4 regions of the Pseudomonas sp. LBUM1656 genome follow, and region 3 is predicted to be linked to each of the others. Evidence: predicted binding sites of a transcription regulator. Region 3 holds the regulator's gene; each other region holds the start of a gene.

The links. The regulator sigma-54, encoded in region 3, starts transcription at its own class of promoters, with help from an activator protein. The targets are predictions, from matches to a motif close to ANTGGCATNNANNTTGCTNT.
Region 1: glnA (glutamate--ammonia ligase) is a predicted target of sigma-54. The motif match lies at 1,752-1,771, and genes of this name have one in related genera.
Region 2: ACA072_RS07655 (flagellar basal body rod protein FlgF) is a predicted target of sigma-54. The motif match lies at 1,934-1,953, and genes of this name have one in related genera.
Region 4: glnK (P-II family nitrogen regulator) is a predicted target of sigma-54. The motif match lies at 2,380-2,399, and genes of this name have one in related genera.

The regions. Positions count from the first base shown of each region.
Region 1 covers NZ_CP166800.1:363,424-368,428, forward strand. Annotated here, with positions in the region: partial or broken gene ACA072_RS01710 (metal ABC transporter ATP-binding protein) at 63-152, opposite strand; gene glnA (glutamate--ammonia ligase) at 249-1,655, opposite strand; gene thiI (tRNA uracil 4-sulfurtransferase ThiI) at 1,986-3,440, shown strand; gene typA (translational GTPase TypA) at 3,580-5,005, shown strand, end outside.
Region 2 covers NZ_CP166800.1:1,728,052-1,733,056, forward strand. Annotated here, with positions in the region: gene ACA072_RS07650 (sigma-54-dependent transcriptional regulator) at 73-1,638, shown strand; gene ACA072_RS07655 (flagellar basal body rod protein FlgF) at 2,008-2,748, shown strand; gene flgG (flagellar basal-body rod protein FlgG) at 2,794-3,579, shown strand; gene flgH (flagellar basal body L-ring protein FlgH) at 3,631-4,326, shown strand; gene ACA072_RS07670 (flagellar basal body P-ring protein FlgI) at 4,354-5,005, shown strand, end outside.
Region 3 covers NZ_CP166800.1:1,008,094-1,013,098, reverse strand. Annotated here, with positions in the region: gene lptA (lipopolysaccharide transport periplasmic protein LptA) at 1-180, shown strand, start outside; gene lptB (LPS export ABC transporter ATP-binding protein) at 180-905, shown strand; gene ACA072_RS04350 (RNA polymerase factor sigma-54) at 1,178-2,671, shown strand; gene hpf (ribosome hibernation-promoting factor, HPF/YfiA family) at 2,746-3,054, shown strand; gene ptsN (PTS IIA-like nitrogen regulatory protein PtsN) at 3,067-3,531, shown strand; gene rapZ (RNase adapter RapZ) at 3,534-4,391, shown strand; gene ACA072_RS04330 (HPr family phosphocarrier protein) at 4,407-4,682, shown strand; gene ACA072_RS04325 (ZIP family metal transporter) at 4,789-5,005, opposite strand, start outside.
Region 4 covers NZ_CP166800.1:6,193,738-6,198,742, forward strand. Annotated here, with positions in the region: gene ACA072_RS28165 (secondary thiamine-phosphate synthase enzyme YjbQ) at 1-244, opposite strand, end outside; gene ACA072_RS28170 (ammonium transporter) at 459-1,796, opposite strand; gene glnK (P-II family nitrogen regulator) at 1,834-2,172, opposite strand; gene ACA072_RS28180 (accessory factor UbiK family protein) at 2,592-2,852, shown strand; gene ACA072_RS28185 (BRO-N domain-containing protein) at 3,272-3,799, shown strand; gene ACA072_RS28190 (HigA family addiction module antitoxin) at 3,804-4,067, opposite strand; gene ACA072_RS28195 (N-acetyltransferase) at 4,261-4,797, shown strand; gene ACA072_RS28200 (hypothetical protein) at 4,829-4,999, shown strand.

The DNA.
Region 1 (5,005 bases), 640 kb from region 3:
GTGATTGACCCAATTCATAAACATCCGGGCATGATTTACCGAGATCCCCACCACAAAATCCCTTGTGGGAGCGGGCTTGCTCGCGAATGCGGTGTGTCATTCAGCAATGATGTTGGCTGACACGCCGCATTCGCGAGCAAGCCCGCTCCCACAGGGGATTTTTATCAGTCATAAAATTGCGGGCATAAAAAAGACCTCCCGAAGGAGGCCTCTTTTTTTGTCACGCCGCTTTCGCAGGCGCTACCGGATCAGCAGCTGTAGTACAGCTCATATTCCAGTGGGTGTACGAAGGTGCGTACCTTGATTTCTTCTTCGCTTTTCAGGGCGATGTAAGCGTCGATGAAGTCATCGGAGAACACGCCGCCTTTGGTCAGGAACGCACGACCTTTGTCCAGCTCTTCCAGGGCTTCTTTCAGGCTGCCGCAAACTTGTGGGATCTCTTTCGCCTCTTCAGGCGGCAGGTCGTACAGGTTTTTGTCAGCTGCGTCGCCAGGGTGGATCTTGTTCTGGATACCGTCCAGGCCGGCCATTACCAGGGCAGCGAAGGCCAGGTACGGGTTGGCTGCCGGATCCGGGAAGCGGGCTTCGATACGGCGAGCGCGAGGGCTGGACACGTAAGGAATACGGATCGAAGCGGAACGGTTGCGAGCCGAGTAGGCCAGCATGACCGGAGCTTCGAAACCTGGGACCAGACGCTTATAAGAGTTGGTCGACGGGTTGGTGAAGCCGTTCAGGGCCTTACCGTGCTTGATGATGCCGCCGATGAAGTACAGGGCGGTGTCGGACAGGCCGGCATAACCTTCGCCAGCGAAGGTGTTCTTGCCATCTTTGGCGATGGACAAGTGAACGTGCATACCCGAACCGTTATCGCCGTACAGAGGCTTAGGCATGAAGGTCGCGGTGCGGCCGTAAGCAACAGCTACGTTGTGCACGCAGTACTTCAGGGTCTGAACTTCGTCAGCCTTGGCGACCAGGGTGTTGAACTTCACACCGATTTCGTTCTGGCCAGCAGTTGCCACTTCGTGGTGGTGAACTTCGATGACCAGGCCCATTTCTTCCATGGCGTTGCACATGGAGGTACGGATTTCGTGGTCGTGGTCGAACGGTGGAACCGGGAAGTAACCGCCTTTGATACCTGGACGGTGGCCATGGTTGCCGCCTTCGATGTCCTGGTCGGACATCCAGGAACCCTGTTCGGAGAAGATTTTGAACATCGAGCCGGAGATGTCGGACTTGAACTTCACTTGGTCGAAGATGAAGAACTCAGGCTCCGGGCCAACGAATACGGTATCGCCGATACCGGTCGACTTCAGGTATTCCTCGGCACGCTTGGCGATCGCACGTGGGTCGCGATCGTAGCCTTGCATGGTCGACGGCTCGATGACGTCGCACACGATGATCAGCGTTGGGTCTTCGGTGAACGGGTCGAGAACGGCAGTGCTGTCGTCCGGCAGCAGGATCATGTCGGAAGCTTCGATGCCTTTCCAGCCAGCGATGGAGGAACCGTCGAACATTTTGCCTTCTTCGAAGAAAGCTTCATCCAGCGCGTCGCGAGCCGGCATGGTCACGTGGTGCTGAGTGCCTTTGGTGTCCGTGAAGCGCAGATCAATCCACTTGACGTCATGATCTTTGATGAGTTGAACCGACTTCGACATAGTGTCCTCCGGGTGGCTTCGGGCTTAGTAGTGGATGCCCTTAGAATGTGGGTGATGCCGGCGCGAATACTCTGCCAAGGCAACCTGCCTCACAAGGGAGCAAATTGCATGCCAGTGCCCCACCATGGGTTTTTTGCCCCAATAACACGCTTATAAAGGCACAAAGCGTCTGTAAGCGGAAAATCTCGCCCTACAATGTAGCGTTAAAATCAATAAATGACCCGTTTTGGTGCGTGCAAAACCTTCTGCACATTAACTGGTTAAACCTTGAGCAATTTCCGCTATAATCCGCGCCCCCCTTTTTCGGCTGGCCCAGCGCGCGCTGTTTTCATGAAACTAATCGTAAAAGTCTTCCCCGAGATCACCATCAAGAGCCGCCCGGTACGGATGCGTTTCATCCGCCAGTTGGCCAAAAACATCCGTACCGTGCTCCGCGACCTGGACCCGGCTGTGGTGGTGAACGGTGTGTGGGACAATCTCGAGCTGGAAACCCGCGTCAGCGAGCCCAAAGCCCTGAAGGAGATGACCGAGCGCCTGAGCTGCATGCCGGGCATCGCGCATTTCCTGCAAGTCGACGAATACCCGCTGGGCGACTTCGACGATATCGTCGCCAAGTGCAAGCAGCACTTCGGCGAGGCGCTGGCCGGGAAGATCTTTTCGGTGCGCTGCAAGCGGGCCGGCAAGCATGAATTCAGTTCGATGGACGTCGAGAAATACATCGGCAGCCAACTGCGTCGTCAGTGCGGCGCCGCCGGAATCTCGCTGAAAGAGCCGGAAATCGAAGTCCGCATCGAAATTCGCGACAAACGGTTGTTCGTGATCCACAGCCAGCACAACAGCATCGGCGGATATCCGCTGGGTGCCCTGGAACAGACGCTTGTACTGATGTCCGGCGGCTTCGATTCGACCGTTGCCTCGTACCAGATCATGCGCCGCGGCCTGATGAGCCATTTCTGCTTCTTCAATCTGGGCGGACGGGCCCATGAACTGGGCGTGATGGAAGTCGCGCACTTCATCTGGAAGAAGTACGGCAGCTCCCAACGCGTGTTATTTGTGAGTGTGCCATTCGAGGAAGTACTGGGAGAAATTCTCGGGAAAGTCGATAACAGTCATATGGGCGTAGTTTTGAAGCGTATGATGTTGCGCGCTGCTTCCCGTATTGCCGATCGGCTGGACATCGAAGCGCTGGTTACCGGCGAGGCGATTTCCCAGGTGTCGAGTCAGACACTGCCGAACCTGTCCGTGATCGACTGCGTGACCGACAAGCTGGTCTTGCGTCCGCTGATCGCCAGTCACAAGCAGGACATCATCGACCTGGCCAACGAAATCGGCACTGCCGACTTCGCCAAGCACATGCCGGAATACTGCGGGGTCATCTCGGTGAACCCCAAGACCCACGCCAAGCGTCCGCGCGTGGAGTACGAAGAGCAACAGTTCGACATGGCAGTCCTTGAGCGTGCGCTCGAGAACGCCAAGCTGGTGCCGATCGATCGCGTGATCGACGAATTGGGCCAGGACTTGCAGATCGAAGAAGTCAGCGAAGCGCTGGCTGGTCAGATCGTCATCGACATCCGTCATCCGGATGCCGCTGAAGACGACCCGCTGGGCCTCGATGGCATTGAGGTACAAACGATGCCGTTTTATGCATTGAACGCTCGTTTCAAGGAACTGGACCCTACTCGCCAGTACCTGCTGTATTGCGACAAAGGCGTGATGAGTCGCCTGCATGCCCACCATTTGCTCAGTGAGGGGCATGCCAATGTGCGCGTTTATCGACCGAGCTAAGAGCCCGGGGCTGTATGCCTGTGGCCTGCGTCACCGGCCCCCCGACTCTGCCGTCAAGCTGTAACGGCAAGGCCTGACTCTACTGTTAATCGCTGCCACGACCTGTCAGCACACCGAATCCTCTGATCGAGATACACAAGTGATCGAAAATCTACGCAACATCGCCATCATTGCTCACGTTGACCATGGTAAAACCACCCTGGTAGACAAACTCTTGCGTCAATCCGGCACCCTGGAGCGCAACGAGCTCAACGACGAGCGCGTGATGGACTCCAACGACCAGGAGAAAGAGCGCGGTATTACCATTCTGGCGAAAAACACCGCCATCAACTGGAACGGCTTCCACATCAACATCGTGGACACCCCGGGCCACGCCGACTTCGGCGGCGAAGTTGAACGCGTAATGTCGATGGTTGACTCCGTTCTGCTGCTGGTTGACGCTCAAGACGGCCCTATGCCGCAAACCCGTTTCGTGACCAAGAAGGCTTTCGAAGCCGGCCTGCGTCCAATCGTGGTCATCAACAAGGTTGACCGTCCAGGCGCGCGTCCGGACTGGGTTCTGGACCAGATTTTCGACCTGTTCGACAACCTCGGTGCTACCGAAGAACAGCTGGACTTCAAAGTCGTCTACGCCTCGGCCCTGAACGGCATCGCCGGTCTGGAACACACCGACATGGCTGAAGACATGACCCCGCTGTACCAGTCGATCGTCGACAACGTACCTGCGCCGAAAGTCGACCGTGAAGGTCCGTTCCAGATGCAGATCTCCGCTCTGGACTACAACAGCTTCCTGGGTGTTATCGGCGTTGGCCGTATCGCTCGTGGTCGCATCAAGCCGAACACTCCGGTTGTCGCTATCGACGCCGACGGCAAGAAGCGTACCGGTCGTATCCTGAAGCTGATGGGTCACCACGGTCTGCACCGTATCGACGTTGAAGAAGCAGCTGCCGGCGACATCGTCTGCATCAGCGGCTTCGACCAGCTGTTCATCTCCGACACTCTGTGCGACCCACTGAACGTCGAAGCGATGAAGCCGCTGACCGTTGACGAACCAACCGTTTCCATGACCTTCCAGGTAAACGACTCGCCTTTCTGCGGTAAAGAAGGCAAGTTCGTGACGTCCCGTAACATCAAGGAACGTCTGGACAAAGAACTGCTCTACAACGTTGCCCTGCGCGTTGAAGAAGGCGACACCGCCGACAAGTTCAAAGTCTCCGGCCGTGGTGAGCTGCACCTCTCGGTACTGATCGAAACCATGCGTCGCGAAGGCTTCGAAATGGGTGTTGGTCGTCCGGAAGTGATCATCCGCATGGTTGACGGCGTGAAGCACGAACCGTACGAAAACGTGACCATCGACCTGCCGGAAGAATCGCAAGGTTCGATCATGGAACAGATCGGTATCCGTAAAGGCGACCTGACCAACATGGTTCCGGATGGCAAGGGCCGTGTGCGCCTTGAGTACAACATCCCGGCTCGTGGCTTGATCGGTTTCCGTAACGAGTTCCTGACCCTGACCTCCGGTGCAGGCATCCTGACCTCGATCTTCGACCGTTACGACGTGATGA
Region 2 (5,005 bases), 720 kb from region 3:
TATCGCCTGATGCGACGCCATCGCCAGCAGGCTGGCTCCCACAGGTCAATCATCGTTTATCAGGTCTTTTATATGCGTATCAAAGTCCACTGCCAGAACCGCATCGGCATCCTGCGCGACATTCTCAACTTGCTGGTCGAGTACGGGATCAACGTCGCTCGTGGTGAGGTCGGCGGTGAGCATGGCAACGCGATCTACCTGCATTGCCCGAACCTGATCAACATTCAGTTCCAGGCGTTGCGTCCGAAATTCGAATCGATTGCCGGGGTGTTTGGCGTCAAGCGTGTAGGGCTGATGCCCAGCGAGCGTCGGCACATGGAGCTCAATGCCTTGCTCGGCGCTTTGGAGTTTCCGGTGCTGTCGATCGACATGGGCGGCTCAATCGTCGCGGCCAACCGTGCGGCGGCGCAGTTGCTGGGTGTGCGGGTCGATGAGGTGCCGGGCATTCCGCTGTCCCGTTATGCCGAGGATTTCGACTTGCCGGAACTGGTGCGCGCCAACAAGTCGCGGATCAACGGGCTGCGGGTCAAGGTCAAGGGCGATGTGTTTCTCGCCGACATCGCGCCATTGCAGTCGGAGCATGACGACAGCGAAGCCATGGCGGGCGCGGTGTTGACGCTGCACCGGGCTGACCGGGTCGGTGAGCGCATCTATAACGTGCGCAAGCAGGAATTGCGTGGGTTCGACAGCATTTTCCAAAGCTCCAAGGTGATGGCAGCGGTGGTGCGTGAAGCAAGGCGCATGGCGCCGCTGGATGCGCCGCTGTTGATAGAAGGCGAAACCGGCACCGGTAAAGAGTTGCTGGCGCGTGCCTGTCACCTGGCGAGCCCTCGCGGCCAGTCACCCTTGATGGCGCTCAACTGCGCCGGCTTGCCGGAATCGATGGCCGAGACTGAGTTGTTCGGTTACGGGCCCGGTGCTTTCGAAGGGGCGCGGGCCGAAGGCAAGCTCGGGCTGCTGGAACTGACGGCGGGCGGTACGCTGTTTCTCGATGGCGTCGGGGAAATGAGCCCGCGGTTGCAGGTGAAATTGCTGCGTTTCCTGCAGGACGGTTGCTTCCGCCGTGTAGGCAGTGATGAAGAGGTTTATCTGGATGTGCGGGTGATCTGCGCGACGCAGGTGGATTTGTCCGAGTTGTGCGCGCGCGGTGAGTTTCGCCAGGATCTGTATCACCGCTTGAACGTGCTGTCGCTGCACATCCCGCCGCTACGCGAATGCCTCGACGGTTTGACGCCGCTGGTAGAACACTTCCTCGATCAGGCCAGCCGGCAGATCGGTTGCCCGCTGCCGAAACTGGCGCCGGCGGCGCTGGAGCGGCTCAGTCATTACCATTGGCCGGGCAATGTCCGGCAGTTGGAGAACGTGCTGTTCCAGGCAGTTTCCCTGTGCGAGGGCGGGACCGTGAAGGCCGAGCACATTCGCTTGCCGGACTACGGCGTGCGTCAGCCGCTTGGCGATTTTTCGCTTGAGGGTGGTCTGGATGAGATCGTCGGGCGCTTTGAGAAAGCGGTGCTGGAGCGGCTGTATTCCGAGCATCCGAGCAGTCGGCAACTGGGCAAGCGGTTGGGGGTTTCGCACACGACCATTGCCAACAAGTTGCGTGAGTACGAAGTGGGCAAAGACCCCGGCAACACCTAGGTCCCTGTAGCAGCTGTCGAGCACCGCGAGGCAGCGTTCGGCGGCGCAGCCGTCGCAAACCCGGCGTGCAAGGTTTTGCTGCTACACCGCGGGGGCTGGTTTTACGACGGCTTCGCCGCCGAACGCTGCCTCGCGGTGCTCGACAGCTGCTACAAGGGTTTCGTTGAGCTCACGAGGCTGACACTTGCCACCAAACGGCATAACACCGCCGGTTTTTCGTCTCCGATACATTTCCCCAATCCCCGCAAAACCCCTCAAGTCCTTTGTTTGCCGGGCCTCGCGCCGTCAAAAGAAAGTTGGTCTGCAAATTGCTTATCGCTCAGCAGTACAGCGGTGGGCGGCAAACGTCCGGCATGCAGAGGAAAGAGTGTGGATAAGTACCTTTATGTGGCAATGACCGGCGCCAGCCAGAATGCACTGGCGCAGAAGGCTCATGCCAACAACCTGGCAAACATCTCCACCAACGGTTTTCAGAAGGACCTGGAACAGGCCCGTTCGATGCCGGTGTTTGGTGACAGCTTTCCGGCGCGTGCGTTTGCCATGACCGAGCGTCCGGCCACCGACTTCTCTCCAGGGTCGCTGGTTGAAACCGGTCGCGACCTCGACGTTGCGGTGCAAGGCAATGGCTGGATCGCCGTGCAGACCCCGGACGGCGCTGAAAGCTACGTGCGCACTGGCAGCCTGAACGTGGACGCCCTGGGCGTGCTGCGGGCCGGCAACGGTATGCCGGTGATGGGCAATGGCGGACCAATCGCCGTGCCGCCCGAGCAGCAGATCGAAGTCGGCGAAGACGGCACCATCAGCATCCGTGCCATGGGCGAAGGCCCGCGCGTGATGGCTGAAGTCGACCGCATCAAACTGGTCAACCCTGACCTGAAGAACATGACCAAGGGCCTGGACGGTTCGATCCACACCAAGGACGGCAAGCCGGCGCAAGCCGATGCGGGCGTCAAGCTGGTGTCCGGATTCCTTGAGTCGAGCAACGTCAACGCCGTGGAAGAAATGACCTCGGTGCTGGCGCTGGCCAAGCAGTTCGAGCTGCACATCAAGATGATGAACACCGCAAAAGACGATGACCAGGCCATGGCTCGGGTCTTGCAGATCAGCTAATTATCAGAACGTCGCGCCGTAAAACAGGCGCACGAGGAGAATCGAATGCTTCCGGCTCTATGGGTTGCCAAAACAGGTCTGTCCGCCCAGGACACCAACCTGACGACCATTTCCAACAACCTGGCCAACGTGTCGACCACGGGTTTCAAACGTGACCGCGCCGAGTTCCAGGACTTGCTCTATCAGATCAAACGCCAGCCAGGCGCCCAGTCGACCCAGGACAGCGAACTGCCGTCCGGTCTGCAAGTGGGTACCGGTGTGCGCATCGTCGGCACCCAGAAAAACTTCACCGCCGGCAGCCTGCAAACCACCGAGCAGCCGTTGGACCTGGCCGTCGACGGTCGCGGTTTCTTCCAGATCCTGCAGCCGGACGGCACCACGTCCTACACCCGTGACGGCACGTTCCACCTTGACTCCAACGGTCAGATCGTCAACGCCAGCGGCTTCGCCCTGGAACCGGCCATCGTCATTCCGAACGACGCACAGACCTTCACGGTCGGTCGCGACGGCACCGTGTCCATCACCGTTCCGGGTAACCCGGCCAACCAGGTGATCGGCAACCTGCAAACCGCCGACTTCATCAACCCGGCCGGCCTGCAAGCTGTGGGGAACAACCTGTTCCTGGAAACCGCTGCCAGCGGTGCGCCGCAAATCGGCACCCCGGGCCTGAACGGTTTCGGTACCACGCTGCAGAACACCCTGGAAACGTCCAACGTCAGCACCGTTGAAGAGATGGTCAACATGATCACCACTCAGCGCGCCTACGAGATGAACTCCAAGGTGATCTCCACCGCCGACCAGATGCTCTCGTTCGTAACGCAGAATCTGTAATCAGTCTATGAGGCGGCCATGAGGCCGCCTGCAACACCGTGAGGTAGGGTCATGAATCGCTTTGTATCTGTTCTGGCACTGAGTGGGGTCGTCGTGCTCGCGGGCTGCGTCGCTCCGCCGCCCAAGCCCAATGACCCTTACTACGCCCCGGTGTTGCCGCGTACGCCGCTGCCGGCTGCCGCCAATAACGGCTCGATCTACCAGGCCGGTTTCGAACAGAACCTGTACAGCGACCGCAAGGCGTTCCGGGTCGGCGACATCATCACCATCACCCTGAACGAACGCACCCAGGCCAGCAAGAACGCCAACTCGCAAATCGGCAAGAACAGCAAGACCGACATCGGTCTGAGCTCGTTTTTCGGCGGTGGCCTGAGCACCAGCGATCCGGTGGGCAGCGGTAGCCTGAGCCTGGACGTCGGTTACGAAGGTGACCGTGCGACCAAGGGGGACAGCAAGTCCGGCCAGAGCAACAGCCTGACCGGCTCGATCACCGTGACCGTCGCCGACGTGCTGCCCAACGGCATCATCGCCGTGCGCGGCGAGAAGTGGCTGACGCTCAACACCGGCGATGAGCTGGTACGGATTGCCGGCATGGTGCGCGCCGATGACATCGCCACCGACAACACCGTGTCGTCGACTCGCGTCGCCGATGCACGCATCACCTACTCGGGCACCGGTGCGTTTGCCGATGCGAGTCAGCCAGGCTGGTTCGACCGTTTCTTCCTCAGCCCGCTGTTCCCTTTCTAGGTGGCTACGTTGAATCTTAAACACCTGATGGTGGCTGCCCTGATGCTCTCGGCTGCGTTCAACGCGCAAGCCGAGCGGCTGAAGGATATCGCCAGTATTTCCGGCGTACGTTCCAACCAATTGATCGGCTACGGCCTGGTGGTCGGGCTTAACGGCACCGGCGACCAGACGACGCAAACCCCGTTCACCCTGCAGACCTTCAACAACATGCTCTCGCAGTTCGGCATCAAAGTGCCGCCGGGTTCGGGCAACGTGCAATTGAAGAACGTCGCCGCCGTGTCGATCAGTGCTGATTTGCCGGCGTTCGCCAAGCCGGGACAACAAGTCGACATCACCGTATCCTCCATCGGTAACTCCAAGAGTCTGCGTGGCGGCACCTTGCTGCTGACGCCGCTCAAGGGTATCGACGGTAACGTCTACGCGATCGCCCAGGGCAACCTGGTGGTCGGCGGTTTTGATGCGGAAGGTCGCGACGGTTCGAAGATCACCGTCAACGTTCCGTCGGCCGGTCGTATCCCCGGTGGTGCCTCGGTCGAGCGTTCGGTGCCGAGCGGTTTCAACCAAGGCAACAGCCTGACCCTGAACCTCAACCGTTCGGACTTCACCACCGCCAAACGTATCGTCGACAAGATCAATGACATGCTCGGCCCTGGCGTGGCCCAGGCCATCGACGGCGGTT
Region 3 (5,005 bases):
AAGGCGAAAGTTGTCGACAAGGACAACAACGTCACCCAAGGCGAAAAAATCGTCTACGACACCGCGAAAAAGCTGGCGAGCGCCGGGCGTGCTACGGGCAGCAAGGTTACCGAGTCGCGTCCGCGCATTGACATGGTGATCCAGCCCAAGCCGAAAACCGACGAGAAAAAGGCCCAGTAATGGCAACTCTGAAAGCTCAGCATCTGGCCAAGAGCTACAAGAGCCGCCAGGTCGTGCGTGACGTCAGCCTGTCCATCGACAGCGGTCAGATCGTCGGCCTGCTGGGTCCTAACGGCGCCGGCAAGACCACCTGTTTCTACATGATCGTTGGCCTGGTGCAGGCCGATCAGGGTCGCGTATTGATCGACGACCTCGACGTCAGCCACCAGCCTATGCACGGTCGTGCAAAGGCCGGTATCGGCTATCTTCCGCAAGAAGCGTCGATCTTCCGCAAACTCTCGGTGGCCGACAACATCATGGCCATCCTCGAGACCCGCAAGGAACTCGACAAGGCCGATCGTCGCAAAGAGCTGGAAAGCCTGCTGCAGGAATTCCACATCAGTCACATCCGCGACAACCTTGGCATGAGCCTGTCCGGTGGTGAACGCCGCCGCGTGGAAATTGCACGTGCACTGGCCACCAACCCGAAATTCATCCTGCTCGACGAACCTTTCGCCGGTGTGGACCCGATTTCGGTGGGCGACATCAAACAGATCATCTATCACCTCAAGGCCAAAGGCATTGGCGTGCTGATCACGGACCACAACGTCCGTGAAACCCTGGACATCTGCGAAACCGCCTACATCGTCAACGATGGCCAACTGATCGCCGAAGGTGACTCCGCTACCATCCTGGCCAACGAACTGGTCAAGGAAGTGTATCTGGGCCACGAGTTCCGCCTTTAAGCACCAAGGTGTCTGGCTGATTGTCCGAGCGTTTGTCTCGATAAAAAATCAACATTTTTTTATTGTTACAGCGCTCTAGGCAAACGCTGGCCTCAAAGATGTTCAGCTATCAGCAAGGGCAGCTCGTCAATAAGACTTTAAAAGTTTTTATTGTTACAGCGCTCTAGGCAAACGCTGCAGTTTCGGGCATATAATTTGCTTATGTTTGGCGCTCCGGCGCCCTGTAGTGGATGGCGCATGTGCGCCGGCGAATAAGGTGTTAAGCCCCTGCCATGAAACCATCGCTAGTCTTGAGAATGGGCCAGCAGCTGACGATGACACCGCAGCTGCAACAGGCCATCCGCCTGCTCCAATTGTCGACCCTGGACCTGCAACAGGAAATCCAGGAGGCCCTGGAGTCCAATCCGATGCTCGAACGCCAGGAAGAAGGCGACGACTTCGATAACGCCGACCCCTTGGCCGACAAAGCCGAACAGCTCCCCAACGCCGATGTCTCGGAACCCTCCTACCAGGAAACCGCCCCGACGGTGGACAACCTCGAGGAAGGTGACTGGAACGAGCGCATTCCCAACGAACTGCCTGTCGATACCGCGTGGGAAGACGTCTACCAGACCAGCGCCAGCAGCCTGCCGAGCAACGATGACGACGAGTGGGACTTCACCACCCGCACATCGGCCGGCGAAAGCCTGCAAAGCCATTTGCTGTGGCAACTGAACCTTGCACCGATGTCCGACACCGATCGCCTGATCGCCGTGACCCTGATCGATTGCATCAACAATCAGGGCTACCTGGACGAAACCCTCGAAGAAATTCTCGAGGCCTTCGATCCGGAGCTGGACATCGAGCTGGACGAGATCGAAGCCGTACTGCACCGCATCCAGCAATTCGAACCTGCCGGCATTGGCGCCCGCAACCTGGGCGAATGCCTGCTGCTGCAACTGCGCCAACTGCCCGCCAAGACGCCTTGGCTGGCCGAAGCCAAGCGTCTGGTCACTGATTACATCGACCTGCTAGGCGGCCGCGACTACAGCCAGCTGATGCGCCGCATGAAGCTCAAGGAAGATGAACTGCGCCAGGTGATCGAGCTGGTGCAGAGCCTCAACCCTCGTCCGGGTTCGCAGATCGAGTCCAGTGAAGCCGAGTACGTTGTTCCTGACGTGATCGTGCGCAAGGACAATGAGCGCTGGCTGGTGGAGCTGAACCAGGAATCCGTGCCACGTCTGCGGGTCAACGCCCAGTACGCCGGCTTTGTGCGCCGCGCCGACACCAGCGCCGACAACACTTTCATGCGCAATCAGTTGCAAGAAGCCCGCTGGTTCATCAAAAGCCTGCAAAGTCGCAACGAAACCCTGATGAAAGTAGCCACCCAGATCGTCGAGCATCAGCGCGGCTTCCTGGAGTACGGCGACGAAGCAATGAAACCGCTGGTGCTGCATGACATCGCCGAAGCGGTGGGTATGCACGAATCGACGATTTCCCGGGTGACCACGCAGAAATTCATGCATACCCCTCGGGGCATATATGAACTGAAATACTTTTTCTCCAGCCACGTCAGCACCTCCGAAGGCGGTGAATGCTCGTCCACAGCGATTCGCGCGATCATCAAAAAACTGGTTGCCGCGGAAAATCAGAAAAAGCCGTTGAGTGACAGCAAGATCGCTGGTTTACTGGAGGCACAAGGCATTCAGGTGGCTCGCCGCACCGTCGCCAAGTACCGCGAATCCCTCGGGATCGCGCCTTCGAGCGAACGCAAGCGGTTGATGTAGAGCCACGCCACAGCGTTCCAGTGGCAGGCATTTCTGCCTGCCGCTTTATGCACTGGCAACGAAGGAGAAGCTGTATGCAAGTCAACATCAGTGGACACCAACTGGAAGTGACCGAACCTCTTCGCACCTACATCGGCGAAAAACTCGAACGATTAGAGAGGCATTTCGACAAGATCACCAACGTGCAGGTCACGATGACGGTCGAAAAGCTCAAGCAAAAAATCGAAGCCACGCTGCATATTCCCGGCAATGAAGTGGTCGCCAACGCGGAGCATACTGATATGTACGCGGCGATCGACGCATTGACCGACAAGCTCGATAAACAACTCAAAAAGCATAAGGAAAAGACCCAGAGCCTCCTACAGGGCGCGACCGGTCGTTAACACTCCCAACCCATGATCCGACTTGAAAGCATCCTGACCCCCGGCCGTTCCCTCGTGAACGTGCCGGGCGGCAGCAAAAAGAAAGCCCTCGAGCAAATTGCCAACCTAATCCATCGCGAAGTGCCGGATCTGGCCATGCAGGATGTTTTCGAGAGCCTGGTCGCCCGTGAAAAACTCGGTTCTACCGGTTTTGGCAACGGCATCGCCATCCCCCACTGTCGCCTCAAGGGTTGCACCTCACCCATCAGTGCCTTGATGCACCTCGATGCACCCATCGATTTCGACGCCATCGACGGCGCCCCGGTTGACCTGTTATTCGTTCTGCTGGTCCCGCAAGCCGCCACCGATGCGCACCTGGAGCTACTGCGCCAGATCGCTAGCATGCTCGATCGCAAGGAGGTGCGCGAAAAACTGCGCAGCGCCCCGAGCAATGAAGCCTTGTATCAGGTTGTCCTGGACGAGCAAAACGGTCACTAATCATGCGCTTGATCATTGTCAGTGGCCGTTCCGGCTCAGGTAAAAGTACCGCACTCGATGTTCTCGAGGACAACGGCTACTACTGCATCGACAACCTGCCCGCCGGATTGCTGCCGGAGCTGGCCGAGCGCGCGCTGATTCATACCGAACTGGCACAACCGCTGGTTGCCGTCTCCATCGACGCGCGCAACCTGCCGAGTCACCTGTCGCGGTTTCCCGAATTACTCGAAGAAGTCCGCAGTCGGCATATCAAATGCGATGTGCTGTATCTGGACGCCGATGAAGAAACGTTGCTCAAACGCTTTTCGGAAACCCGTCGACGCCACCCTCTGAGCACTGCGCACCGTTCGTTGGCCGAGGCGATTCAAGACGAGACCCAGTTACTGGGCCCTATCGCCGACCTGGCCGATCTCAAGGTCAACACCACCAACCTGAACCTGTATCAGCTGCGCGATACCATCAAGTTGCGCCTGTTGAACCAGCCTGAAGCCGGTACTGCGTTCCTGGTGGAATCTTTCGGGTTCAAGCGTGGCATGCCGGTGGATGCCGACCTGGTGTTCGACGTGCGCTGCCTGCCCAACCCTTACTGGAAGCCCGAATTGCGCGAGCAGTCCGGGCTTGATCAACCGGTGGCCGAGTACCTGGCGGCGCAACCGGATGTCGAAGAGATGTTCCAGGACATCTCAACGTACCTGCTCAAGTGGTTGCCGCGCTTTGCCGCCAGCAACCGAGCCTATGTCACCGTTGCCATTGGCTGCACTGGCGGGCATCACCGCTCCGTCTACCTGACCGAACGTCTGGGCCAGGTCCTGCAACAATCCCTGAAGAACGTCCAGGTTCGCCACCGCGACCTCAGCTAAAGGATTCACATCGCGATGCCTGCTCTGGAAATCGAAATCATCAACAAGCTGGGCCTGCATGCGCGCGCTTCGGCAAAATTCGTCGGTGTTGCCGGTGAGTTCAAGGACTGCACGATCAGAGTAGGACGCACGCCAGAATCCACGGTCGATGGCAAAAGCATCATGGCGATGATGATGTTGGCGGCGGGCAAAGGCACAAAGATTCACCTGAGCACCGAAGGTGAAAAGGCTGATGAGGCGCTGCAGGCATTGGTGGATTTGATCAACGACTACTTTGGCGAAGGCGAATAAAAGTCAAAAGATCGCAGCCTCGTTTCACTCGACAGCTCCTACAGGGATCCGCGTAGGCCTGTAGGAGCTGTCGAGTGAAACGAGGCTGCGATCTTTTGATCTTGTCTCAAGCCAACGCCGTATCCATCACCATCATCAAACAAAACCCGATCAACAACCCAAGGCTCGCCAGCTTGTCGTGGCCATTGCGTCGCGACTCGGGGATGACTTCATGGGTGACCACCAGCAACATCGCCCCCGCCGCCAGCGCCAATCCCAACGGCAACAGCAATTCGGCCAGGCTCACCAACCACGCGCACAACAACGCGAAGACTGGTTCGACC
Region 4 (5,005 bases), 1.3 Mb from region 3:
CGTTATGCTCATAGCCGTCTGTTCCTTGTGGGATCAGACGATTGAAAAATCGTTCGAAGTCGCGACGTACCGCCGGATCGGCGTTCTCGTTGATGGTCAACGAAGCCGAGGTATGCTGCAGCCACAAATGCAACAGACCGACCCGACATGCCCTGATTTCAGGCAGGCCGGCGAGTAACTCGTCCGTTACCAGATGAAAGCCCCGGGGCCGTGCCCGCAGGGTAATCAGAGTCTGTTGCCACATACAGTTCTCCGCACGTTCGGGGCGCATTCTAGCGCGCTCTGGGAAAAAACAAAGGCCCTAATATTCCTTCAATCATGTAAGCCATTGGCCGCAGAAAAACGCCCGTCGTAAACGCCACTAAACGTGTACGAAAAAACCTTTCAGCAGTCCCTTCACGGACAAACTCCAGACAAAAAAATGCCCGGCAAGCCGGGCAAGTTTTTTATGCGCGTGCTTACAAGTTGTAGCCGCGTTCGTTGTGGAGTGCCAGGTCGATGCCGACGGCCTCTTCTTCTTCCGTGATACGCAGACCCATGACAGCGTCCAGGACCTTGAGAATGATGTAGGTGACGATCGCGGTGTAGATCACCGTGAAGCCCACGCCTTTGCACTGAATCCAGACTTGAGCGGCGATGTCAGTGACGGTGCCGAAGCCACCCAGGGACGGTGCGGCGAACACACCGGTCAGGATCGCGCCGAGGATACCGCCGATACCGTGCACACCGAAGGCGTCCAGGGAATCGTCATAGCCGAGTTTGCGCTTCAGGGTGGTGGCGCAGAAGAAGCACACCACGCCCGCTGCCAGGCCAATGACCAGAGCGCCCATCGGGCCCACGGTGCCAGCGGCCGGAGTGATGGCGACCAGACCGGCCACTACACCCGAAGCGATACCCAGTGCACTGGGTTTGCCGTGGGTGATCCACTCAGCGAACATCCAGCCCAATGCAGCGGCGGCGGTTGCGATCTGGGTCACCAGCATCGCCATGCCGGCAGTGCCGTTGGCCGCAGCAGCGGAGCCGGCGTTGAAACCGAACCAACCCACCCACAGCATCGCGGCGCCCATCAGGGTGTAACCGAGGTTGTGAGGTGCCATCGGGGTGGTCGGGAAGCCTTTACGCTTGCCGAGCACGATGCACGCCACCAGACCGGCCACACCGGCGTTGATATGCACCACGGTGCCGCCAGCGAAGTCGAGTACGCCCCAGTCCCACATCAGGCCGCCGTTGCCGGACCAGACCATGTGCGCAATCGGTGCGTAAACCAGAGTGAACCACACGCCCATGAAGATCAGCATGGCGGAGAACTTCATCCGCTCGGCGAAGGCACCGACGATCAGCGCAGGGGTGATGATGGCGAAGGTCATCTGGAAGGTGATGAACACCGCCTCAGGGAACAGCGCCGCAGGACCGGTCAGGCTCGAAGGCGTGACACCGGCGAGGAATGCCTTGCCCATGCCGCCGAAGAACGAGTTGAAGTTGACGACGCCCTGCTCCATGCCGGTGGTGTCGAACGCGATGCTGTAGCCATAAATGACCCACAGAATGCTGATCAGACCGGTAATGGCGAAGCACTGCATCATCACGGAAAGAATGTTTTTGGAGCGAACCATGCCGCCGTAGAACAGCGCGAGGCCGGGAATGGTCATGAACAGCACGAGGGCTGTCGAGGTCATCATCCAGGCGGTGTCGCCGGAGTTGAGGACTGGGGCCGCCACTTCGTCTGCCGCCATAGCCAGGCTGGGCATTACGAGGGACAACAGGGCTCCTAGCCCTGCGAATTTACGCAGAGTCATATTGTTTTCTCCTGGGGCGTTGGGTTTGTGGCGGCGTTTAAATCGCGTCGGTATCGGTTTCGCCGGTACGGATGCGAATCGCCTGTTCCAGATTGACCACGAAGATCTTGCCGTCACCGATCTTGCCGGTGTTGGCGGCCTTGGTTATCGCCTCGATAACCCGGTCCAGATCCTTGTCGTCAATGGCGACATCGATCTTCACCTTGGGCAGAAAATCGACCACGTATTCCGCGCCGCGATACAGCTCGGTGTGACCCTTCTGCCGACCGAAGCCTTTGACTTCAGTAACGGTAATGCCCTGCACGCCGATCTCGGACAGCGACTCGCGCACGTCGTCCAACTTGAACGGCTTGATGATGGCAGTGACTAGCTTCATGAAAACTCTCTCCCGAATTGGTGGACTTGCCCCAGGAAAACAAACCCGTCTCAAGTCTAAGCGCAGTGCCTGGCTTTGTAACGCATCGTCGGCCTTTGATTGCCCGTCCGACGCCTGCTAACCACTCCGCACGAAACACTTCCCCCGTTCCGCTTGGCGCACTGCATTCGTCACAGCGACTGCATCAGTGCATGGGTCACTACCGACTAAGCAGAAAGCTTGCCATCTCGCCAAAACCCACTGAATTCAATCCCTTGAACGCTTCCGACAGCCGCTTCACGCAAACGGCCCGACGGATACGCACAACAACAGTGCGCGGCCGTCCGTCTCCATGCGCGAAAAGCGTGCATCCCTGCAGTCGGAATTGACTATAGACACTGCGTGATACACTGCCCGCCATTGTTGACAGGACATTTCCCATGCTCGCACCCAAAGACTTCCTCGACGCCCTGACCGGCACCGCTTCCCGCCTCTTCAGCGGCGAAACCCCGTTGCCGAAAAGCGAAATCGAAAGCCAGTTCAAGGCGTTGTTGCAGAGTGGTTTCAGCAAGCTGGACCTAGTGAGCCGGGAAGAGTTTGATAGCCAGATGGTTGTCCTCGCACGGACCCGTGCACGGTTGGAGAGTCTTGAGGCGAAGGTGGCGGAGCTGGAAGCGAAGCTGAATCCGCCCACCGAGTAACCCATCTGACAATGCGGTCCCCTGTGGGAGCGAGCCTGCTCGCGATTAGAGTCACCTCGGTCTCCAGCCATCCCACACTGGATAGACCACCCTGTAGGACCTGCCGAAGGCTGCAAATCTTCTGATCTACCGCCTCGCCACAATCTCGGCAACGTCCTACAAAGATCACCACCGCCGTCCGATAGCGCAGCGAAGCCCAGGTTCCTAAGCTCATTCTCAGCTGAATATTCAGCACTGGGTTTGGCGACCTGGAAGCTTAAGGCGCACGGCGACCATCTCTCGAGTCATGGCGGCTGTGCGTGGGAGACCTTCGGGTCTGCCGGGTTCCTTTTGCTCCGGTTCGCCAACCCGCGTACAGCTGCCACCCAATCGTTTGGCGACGATTGACGGCAGCCCCTTTAGCAAAAGGAGCTGTATCAATGAATAGCGATGACTCTTATCTAATCCCCCACGTCTTCACCCGCCATAAACTCCACCTCCACGCGCTTTTGATCGAAAACCAGCCTTGGTTCAGCGCCCGAGATCTGGGTCGTCTGCTTCGCCTTTTCCTCGACGAACGCGCCGTCCGGAAACTCGACCCCGATCAACATCAATCCGCACGAGTCGTCATCCACGGCAACATCGAAGACACCCTGCTGATCAGCGAATCCGGCGTCTACGCCCTGCTCGTCTACCACTACTGCCCCGAATACCGGGGCCTGCGCGAATGGCTGACCCACGACGTAGTGCCAGCCCTCAGAGATGCCCAACAACCGACCACAAGCGAACGCCCGATCCTGAGTCTGTTGAACTGGCCGGAGATGTCGCTGAGTTTGCTGCACTGGAATAATCAGCCGTGGATTCGGTTGCAAGATGCTCCGCAACTGTTGCCGAGCGGAGAGCAGACGCAGCGCCCGGTCAACGTGCCATGGTGGAAAAAAGCTTCGCGAGCGTTGCATTCTCTTTAAGCGCTCATCCACGCTCGATTTCGGCGCTTCGCAGATCGTAGGTCGATTGCAGATTCAGCCAAAATTCGGGCGTGGTGTTCAACAGAATGGAAAGCTTTTTTGCCAGACCCGCACTGACATCGCTCTGCTGCTTTACTACGTCGATCAATTCAGCCTCCGGCTCGTCCAACGAGCAAGCTAAAGCCGCGCTTGTAATGCCCAGCGGCTTCAGAAACTCCTCGCTGAGAACTTCACCTGGATGAATCGGCCGCATTCCAATCCGGTTCATTTACGCCTCCTATGGCTTCATTTATCCGTGATCATAAGCAGCAACCTTGATCTGGTAAAACCATCCGGGAGCTTTCACTGACGTCCTTCACCTATCTAGGCACGGTCCTACAAAAAGCGGCTCCATCGCCTGATTTATCGATGCACACCTGCTCCTTTAACCTTTTCTTTCTGATTTTCGAAAGACACCAATAATGAGAAGAAAAGGAAAAGGCACGGACCTCCGTAACCAAACTATTAAATCGGATGTAAGGAAGCTCACCTACAAGGCGTTTATTAAAAAAATCGCGCCTCGCGCTTCAAACATCGACATATCAGTTGTCAGGATTGAGCCGATTACTGCCGCAGCGATAGAGAAATGTCATTTATGGGAAGGAGCAGCAAACTACCCGTGGGAACGCATCCCCGACTGGAAGCGGAAAGATGCCAAGGGTTTGGATTTGGCAATTTGGTATGAGCAGAATCTTTGCGGCTTGTGCTATGCAACACCGCGACGAAGCGCTATCTGTCTGAAAATAGTACTTTTGCAGGGGGATCCAGACAAATCCCATCCGATTCGTGGCTTGATAGCTCCAGTCGCACTACTGGCCGCAGAATTCTATGCGCGTATGCTGGAGTGCAGAGAGATCGAAATCCAAGATCCTGATCCAAATGTTGTTTTTTACTATCAAGAACTCGGGTTCGACTTTGACCAGACCAACCGCCTTGTCATCTACTTGAGCGACCAATAACATCCAGGTAAACGAATCGCAGGAGGTGTACATGAGCCCCAAAAAGCGAAAGGCTAAGCTGTTACAGCTTGCTGAGTTTCACGCCGAAGCACGTCGCTTGGCTGGTGATTTATCGGCTAATCAACGACGCTTTATTGAAGTCGGTATCGCGCGCGGCAAAGAACTTGAGCCCGGCGGATGGTTGGCCGGAGGAAGAACCTAAATACCA